3 regions of the Streptomyces sp. NPDC017993 genome follow, and region 2 is predicted to be linked to each of the others. Evidence: riboswitches for the same ligand, from Rfam matches in the RefSeq annotation. Region 2 holds a riboswitch; each other region holds the start of a gene.
What was found. Region 2 has a riboswitch for cyclic di-AMP ahead of ACH4FH_RS10335 (NlpC/P60 family protein). Riboswitches for the same ligand answer to the same signal wherever they lie in the genome.
Positions count from the first base shown of each region.

Region 1 (2,256 bases), on a different contig from region 2:
TCACCATGGACGACAGGTGGCAGAACCAGAGTTCGGTGCCGTCGTCGAGGGTGAGGACGATGCGGTAGCCGTACGCGCCGGCCCAGCCCGCCTGGGTGATCTTGCCGGAGTGCACGGCCTTGACGAGCGTGCCGGTCGGTGCGGCGAAGTCCTGGCCGGTGTGGTCGGCCGACCAGCGGTCGCCGGCCTGGCCGAAGCTGGCGGTGAGGGTGTACGAGGAGACGGGGGCGATAAAGCTCCGCGCGAGCTTGGCGAGGCGCTCGGCCTCCGCCTTCTTGCGGGCCGCTTCCTCCGCCTCGCGCTTGGCCTCCAGCTCCGCCGCCTTCTTGGCCGCGGCAGCCTTCTCGGCCAACTTGCGGTGCTCGGCCGCGCCCTCCTCGGCCTTCTCGATGGCCGCGTCCTCCGCGGCGTCGCGCGCCTGCTGCTCGCCTGCGCCCTGCTGGGCGTCGGCCTGCTGCAGGATGCGGTTGCGCAGTGTCTCGCCCGCGCCCTTGCCCTGGGCGGCGAGGGGGGTGCCGGCGACCGCGGAGTCCGCGCCGGCCGCGGCGGATGCCGCGGAATCGGAGTCCTCGTCCGCGTCGGATATGAGGTCACCGATGCCGGGGAGCGACTTGGCGTCCGGCAGTTTCTCGGAGAGGTCGTCGGCCATGCCGCTGACGTCCGGCATGGAGATCGGGACCGGCGGCCGGCCCTCGGCCGTGGCCATCCCGCCCGCGCCGACCGCGGCGATCACGCCGACGCCCAGGACCGTGCTGCTGCGGGCGAGTCCGCCGCCGCGCTGTTTCCCCACCCGGTGCTTGCCGCGGACGGGGCGGATGGACTCCTCGGTGGGGTTCCACTCCTCCCACGGTCCGTCGCCGTCACGATCCGCGGCAGGGAATCCGAAGCCGGAGTCAGGGCCGTCAAAGGATCCTCGGCCCTCAAGGGAACCTCGGCCGTCAAAGGACGCTCGGCCGTCAAAGGGCCCTTGACCGTCGAGGGAACCCGGGCCGTCGAAGACGCTCCGGTCATCGAGGTCGTAGGCGGACGAAGGCTCGGGGGTAGGCCTGTTGGACGCCACGGGGGCGCACTCCTTTCCTTCCTTCTCGCCTACCGGGTTAGCTGACGGGTTCGGAGCAGGAAGGTCTCCTACGGACATCCTCTGACGAGAGCGTCCGATTCACCCCAAGGTGGTGGTTCCCCGGTTCCCTTGGTGCAGTTCGGTGCGGTTCGGTGCGCCGTCAACGGACTCGGCAGAGCCGGCGTCTTCCGCGGTTCCGGCCGACGGCTTCCGGCTTCGGTGCGACTCGGTGCACTTCGGTACTGCTGGAGCAGTTCGTGCGGCCGGCCGGTGCGAGGTGCGGTGGCGACGTGCGCGAAGTGCGGGAGATGCGTGAAGTGCGGGAGTTACGTGAAGTTCGGAGCGAGGCTGGAGACACGGAGGGTGCGGCATTGCCGGGAGTGCTGAAGGTGCGGGAGTGCGTGAAGTGCGCTTACGGGATTCGGCGTCGGCGCGCGGTGCCGCCACTTGCGACGGCTGGGACGACCGCGCTGCGTTATCGGACAGTAATAGAGATCGCCACTGATTTCCAAGCGTTCCCGGGAATCCGTATGTGCTCCGTAGGAGCTTTGGCGTGGACTTTTCCACCCACGGACTCCCCAACCCGTGCGAGTTGACCGCACCGCTCCAAACGATCTCGCGACGATCGTGCGCCAGTCGTTATGCGCAGGGGTGCCCGGCGATCACGGAGTGTGAGGGCAGTAACGTCGGATCATGGTCGTCAACGTCGTCAACAGCGCGCAGACAGTGGCCGATCGGTACCGGGAGTTCTCCTGGCAGCAGGCGCGGGGGCAGTCCGACGCCCATGAGGAGCTGACCGCACGGATCAGTCAGGACGCCGAGTTCTGCGATGTGCTCGCGGGTTCGCTGCCCGCGGGGAACAAGCAGCAGCCCAACCTCCTCCTCGCCGCCGTCCGCTATCTCGACGGTCCGCACGCCGAACAGGGCCCACACGGTGAGGCGGCGTACGGACGCTGGCGGGAATGGACGATCCGGCACTGGGACGAGGTCCGCGCGGTGATCATGCAGCGCGGCACCCAGACCAACGAGCCGGCCCGCTGCGCCACCCTGCTGCCGCTGCTCGCCCGGCTGCCGCAGCCGCTGGCGCTGCTCGAGGTCGGCACGTCGGCCGGGCTGTGTCTGCACCCCGACCGCTACCGCTATCGCTACGAGGGCGGGGCCGAGGGGCACGGCCACGGCGCCCAGGAGGTGGGCAC
Region 1 covers NZ_JBIRGO010000002.1:518,648-520,903, reverse strand. Annotated here, with positions in the region: gene ACH4FH_RS05320 (M23 family metallopeptidase) at 1-1,060, opposite strand, end outside; cyclic di-AMP (ydaO/yuaA leader) riboswitch at 1,072-1,215, opposite strand; gene ACH4FH_RS05315 (DUF2332 domain-containing protein) at 1,754-2,256, shown strand, end outside.
Region 1: it holds a riboswitch for cyclic di-AMP, as region 2 does, so the genes downstream of both, ACH4FH_RS05320 (M23 family metallopeptidase) here and ACH4FH_RS10335 (NlpC/P60 family protein) in region 2, are expected to answer to the same signal.

Region 2 (2,256 bases):
CCGCACGCACAGCTTCTTGCGCGGGGCTGCCCTGAAAACGACTCACCGCGCGGTCTCGCCTCCGGAGTCCGTCGGGACTTCCGGGGCGATGACCGCGCGGTGGCGTGTGGGGGGTGGCCGTGGGGGGTGGCCTTGGCGGAGCGGTGCCGGCGCTATGCCGGGCGGACGCTCCCGTAGATCGGCATGTAGTAGATCGACTCCTCGCGGACGTTGGCGCCCGGCTTCGGGGCGTGGACCATCTTGCCGTTGCCTATGTACATCCCGACGTGGCTGATGTCGTCGTAGAAGAACACCAGGTCACCGGGCTTGAGGTCCTTGGTGGCCACCCGCTCGCCGACCTTCACCTGGTCCCAAGTCGTGCGCGGCAGCTCGACGCCGGCCGCCTTCCACGCCGCCTGGGTCAGCCCCGAGCAGTCGTAGGACGTGGGGCCGGTCGCGCCCCAGACGTACGGCTTGCCCATCTGCGCGCGGGCGAAGGCGAGCGCCTTCTCCGCCTTGGTCGAGTACGAACCGCCGGTGTCGCTGCCGGTGCCGCCGCCGGTCGAGCCGTCCGAGGTACCGCCGCCGGGCTGCTTCTGTTCCTCGCGCTGCCGGCGCTCCTCCTCGGCCTGCTTGCGCGCCAGCTCCTCGGCCTTGCGCTGGGCCGCGGCCTCACGCTTCCGCTCCAGCTCGGCCAGCCGCGCCTTCTCCTGGGCGGTGAGCCGGGACAGCAGCTGCCGGGCCTCGGTCAGCTTGCCCTGGACCGAGCGCTTGGACTCCTTCAGTGACGTCTGGGACTCCTGGAGCCGCTCCAGGCTGCGGGTCGCCTCCGCGCGCTGCCGGGTCGCCTCGGCCTGCTGCTTCTGATAGTCGGTGACCGCTTCCTTCTGCCGGCCGGTCAGCCGCTCCATGAGGTGGCTGCGGTCGACGAACTGCTGCGGGTCCTTGGCGAGCATCAGCTGCGCGGTCGGGTTCATCCCGCCGGTGCGGTACTGGGCCGACGCGAACGTGCCGAGCGTGCGCCGGGACTCGTTCATCTTCTCGGCGCGCTTGGCGGCGGCGTCGAGGAGCCCGTCGACGGTCTCGCGCTGCCCTTCCGCCTTCTCCTTGGCGGCGTTGTACTTCTGGGTGGCGACCTCGGCCTGGCGGTAGAGGCCGTCGACCTTCTGCTTGACCTCTTCGATGCTGGGCTTGGGGGCCCGGGGTGCCGCGTCGGCGGTCTGCGAGAGCAGGGTGACCGAGGCGAGGGCGGCGGTGGTGAGCCCGGCCGCCGTGCGGCGGCTTCCGGGCGAGGTGAGCACGCGGGTGCGCGGCTTGCGATGCGACGCCAAGGCGTGCGACTCCTTCCGTGGACCGCCTACCGGGTTAGCTGTCGGGTTCGGGCGGGTGTCGCTGACGGAAGGCTTGCCCTACGGTCGCCACGTCCGCCTCGGGCGGCCGTGCCGATCGATTCACCCCGGTGGTGCTGGTGGGTCCCCGGCTCCGGGTGCCTTCGTGGCAGGGCCGGACTCGGCGGAGGCGGCCCGTGCTGACGCTGTCGTCCGCGGGGATGCGGGCTGCCCGAGCGAGCACGGTAGCCAACTCGTGTGGCTCCTGTGAAGGCTGATGTTCGATTTGCCCGAAACCTTTTCGTGACCTGAACGTGCGTCAGGGATTCTTGCGGCAGATGTCACATTCGACCCGTTACGGGGAGCCCGCCCCACGGCTCCGGGCTGTGACGATCCGGTGCACGACGGTGACGAAACGGGCCGCGGCGCCCCGTCGTCGGCGGCCGGTCGTCCCTGTCGTCGTCCCCGTCGGCCTCCGGCCCTCGGTTTCGACGCCCCACGGCCCCCGCTCCGCCGCTTCCCGGCCCCCCTCCGGCGTCACCCCGGCCGATTCGGAACCCACAATCGGCTACTCCGGGGCGGGCTGTCAGTGGGGCGGCCTAGACTCGGTGGGCGATGAGCAGCCTCTTTGACGACAGCTTCCTGGCGGACCTCGGCCCGAAGGGCGAGGAGCCCCCGCCCCCTCCCGAGGACGAGGACGGTCCCGCACAGGAGGAGATCCCCGCCGACCTGTTCGGCGGCCGCTTCGACGTGCCCGGCGGGATCCCGCACGCCATCGGCCCGGGGCGCGACCGCTACTACCGCGACGGCGCCGCCCGCCCGGTGATCGATCCGGACGCCCTCCTGGAGGGGCTCAACGACCAGCAGAAGGCCGCCGTGGCACACACCGGCGGACCGCTGCTGATCGTCGCGGGCGCCGGTTCCGGCAAGACCCGCGTCCTGACGCACC
Region 2 covers NZ_JBIRGO010000005.1:153,561-155,816, forward strand. Annotated here, with positions in the region: gene ACH4FH_RS10335 (NlpC/P60 family protein) at 153-1,310, opposite strand; cyclic di-AMP (ydaO/yuaA leader) riboswitch at 1,318-1,504, opposite strand; gene pcrA (DNA helicase PcrA) at 1,923-2,256, shown strand, end outside.

Region 3 (2,256 bases), on a different contig from region 2:
ACCCGTCCGACTCCTCCGACCCGTCCGACCCGTCGAGCGGCGACCAGCCGTCCGAGGCGACGCCTTCCCCTGACGAGTCGGATTCCGCCGAGCCGTCCGACCCCTCGGATTCGGGGCGGTCCGACTCCCCGAAGGCGGGCGACCGGGACGACGACTCCTCCCGCGACGACTCCTCCCCCGGCGATGACCCCTCCCGCGCCGACGGCTCGGACGAGGGCGGCAGCCGCACCGACGGGACGGGCGCGCCGGGTGACGCCTCCGCAGGCGGCGGCTCCGCGACGGATGAGGCGCCCGGCAGGGGCAAGCACCGCGGCGGCGCCGAGGAGAGCGGTGAGGGTGCGGGCGAGACGGGCGACGGCGGCAGGTCGTCGGGCCGGCACGCCTCGCGTGACGGTGACGCGCACCGGTCCGGCCCGGCCGACGGCGACTACACCGTGCGTCCCGGTGACAGCCTGTCAGCCATCGCGGAGGCCCGCGAGGTGCCCGGTGGGTGGACCGCCCTCTACGAGCGCAACGAAGGCGTCGTCGGCGCCGACGAGGACCTGATCCAGCCGGGGCAGGTCCTCGATCTCGGGCACGTCGCAGGGTAATTAGCGCACCTTCGCCCCCATTTGGGAAAGTGAGACAAGGCTCTCGTTGCGGGGTGCGGCGCCCGGCTCGCGGGCCGTTCCCATACCTGGGTCCACCTGCAGAAATGGGTGCACCCTATGATCAAAAACGGTCAACTTGGTTCAGATGGTGGGGTTTGAACACCAAGGGGGTTACTGCTTACGGTCAGGATCGCTCGCCAAAGCGGGCCCTTCGATCACACGCCGAATCCTGCCGGTGGTCGTAGGCGGTCGACGCGCAAGCGCCGAAGGCAGGAGCGGGGGACCCAAGGTAAGCGCCGGCCCCACCCGTGAAAGCGGGTCAACCGGCTTGGGGTGAAGCCACATGTCATGTGCATGCGGCCGGGCAACTCACATGGCCCGAACCCGACAGCTCACCTCGCAGGCGTCGGTGAGGAAACGAACGAACCATGCTGAACAACAAGGGCAAGCACCGTCGTGCGTCCAAGGCCGTCCGCGTCGCCACCCTCGCCGGTGTCGCCGGTGCCGCCGTGGCCGTCCCGCTCATGGGCGCCTCCTCCGCCTCCGCCGCGTCCGTCGAGACCTGGGACGCCGTCGCCCAGTGCGAGTCCGGTGGCAACTGGTCGATCAACACCGGCAACGGCTACTACGGCGGCCTGCAGTTCTCGAACTCCAGCTGGGCCGCCGCCGGTGGCACCCAGTACGCGGAGCGCGCCGACCTGGCCACCAAGAGCCAGCAGATAGCCGCCGCCGAGAAGCTGCTCGCCATCCAGGGCCCGGGTGCCTGGTCCTGCGCCGGCGCCGGCAACCTGACCGCCGGTGGCCCCTCGCCCGACCTCGACACCTCCGGCAAGGCCCCGCAGGGCAACACCGGCGAGAAGGCCGAGAAGCCCGCCCCGGCCCCCGCGCCGGAGAAGTCGCAGCCGGCCCCGAAGTCCAACGGCTCCGGCAACTACACCGTCAAGTCGGGCGACACCCTCGCCAAGATCGCCAAGGCGCACGGCACCACCTGGAAGGCGCTCTACGCGGACAACAAGTCCGTCATCGGCGGCAACCCGAACCTGATCATCCCCGGCCAGAAGCTCGACGTCTGAGCCCACCCCGGCACAGGGGCGCCGAGGACCTCACCGTCTCCGGCCGGCCGAGCGGTCCGTGCGTACCGCGGTACGCACGATCCGCCCGTCCCGGCCGCCGCGGGGTCCGAGGCCGGGCAGTCGGGCTGAACCGGGGACGGACCGCTCCTCCCCACCTCGCCGTCCCTCGCGTTCATCGCGTCCGCCCGTCCCCCTCGCTCCACACGCTCGCGTGTGAGACCGCCCCGCCCGGTGCGCCATCCCCCAGCGCGCCGCGGCGGGGCTTCTCCGTGTCACGAGCCCGGTTCCGTGTCCCGAGCCAGGGCGCGTGCCCGACGAGGAAACGGCTGCTCTGACCAGCATCGTCGGGCAACTTTTCCCGCTCGGCGAACAATGCGGCGAAACCTCCCATGAGCTGGGCTTTTGGGCCTCTTTTCGTCCCACTGAGCGGGCCGAGGGCGAACGGATGCGCCCAAGGCCGTTAGGCTCGTGCTGCAGAACTCCAGACACCCACGAAGGAGACAACGTGCCGTCCATCGACGTCGTCGTAGCCCGCGAAATTCTCGACTCGCGAGGTAATCCCACGGTCGAGGTCGAGGTCGGCCTCGACGACG
Region 3 covers NZ_JBIRGO010000001.1:577,991-580,246, forward strand. Annotated here, with positions in the region: gene ACH4FH_RS02730 (transglycosylase family protein) at 1-590, shown strand, start outside; cyclic di-AMP (ydaO/yuaA leader) riboswitch at 801-1,011, shown strand; gene ACH4FH_RS02735 (transglycosylase family protein) at 1,019-1,663, shown strand; gene eno (phosphopyruvate hydratase) at 2,169-2,256, shown strand, end outside.
Region 3: it holds a riboswitch for cyclic di-AMP, as region 2 does, so the genes downstream of both, ACH4FH_RS02735 (transglycosylase family protein) here and ACH4FH_RS10335 (NlpC/P60 family protein) in region 2, are expected to answer to the same signal.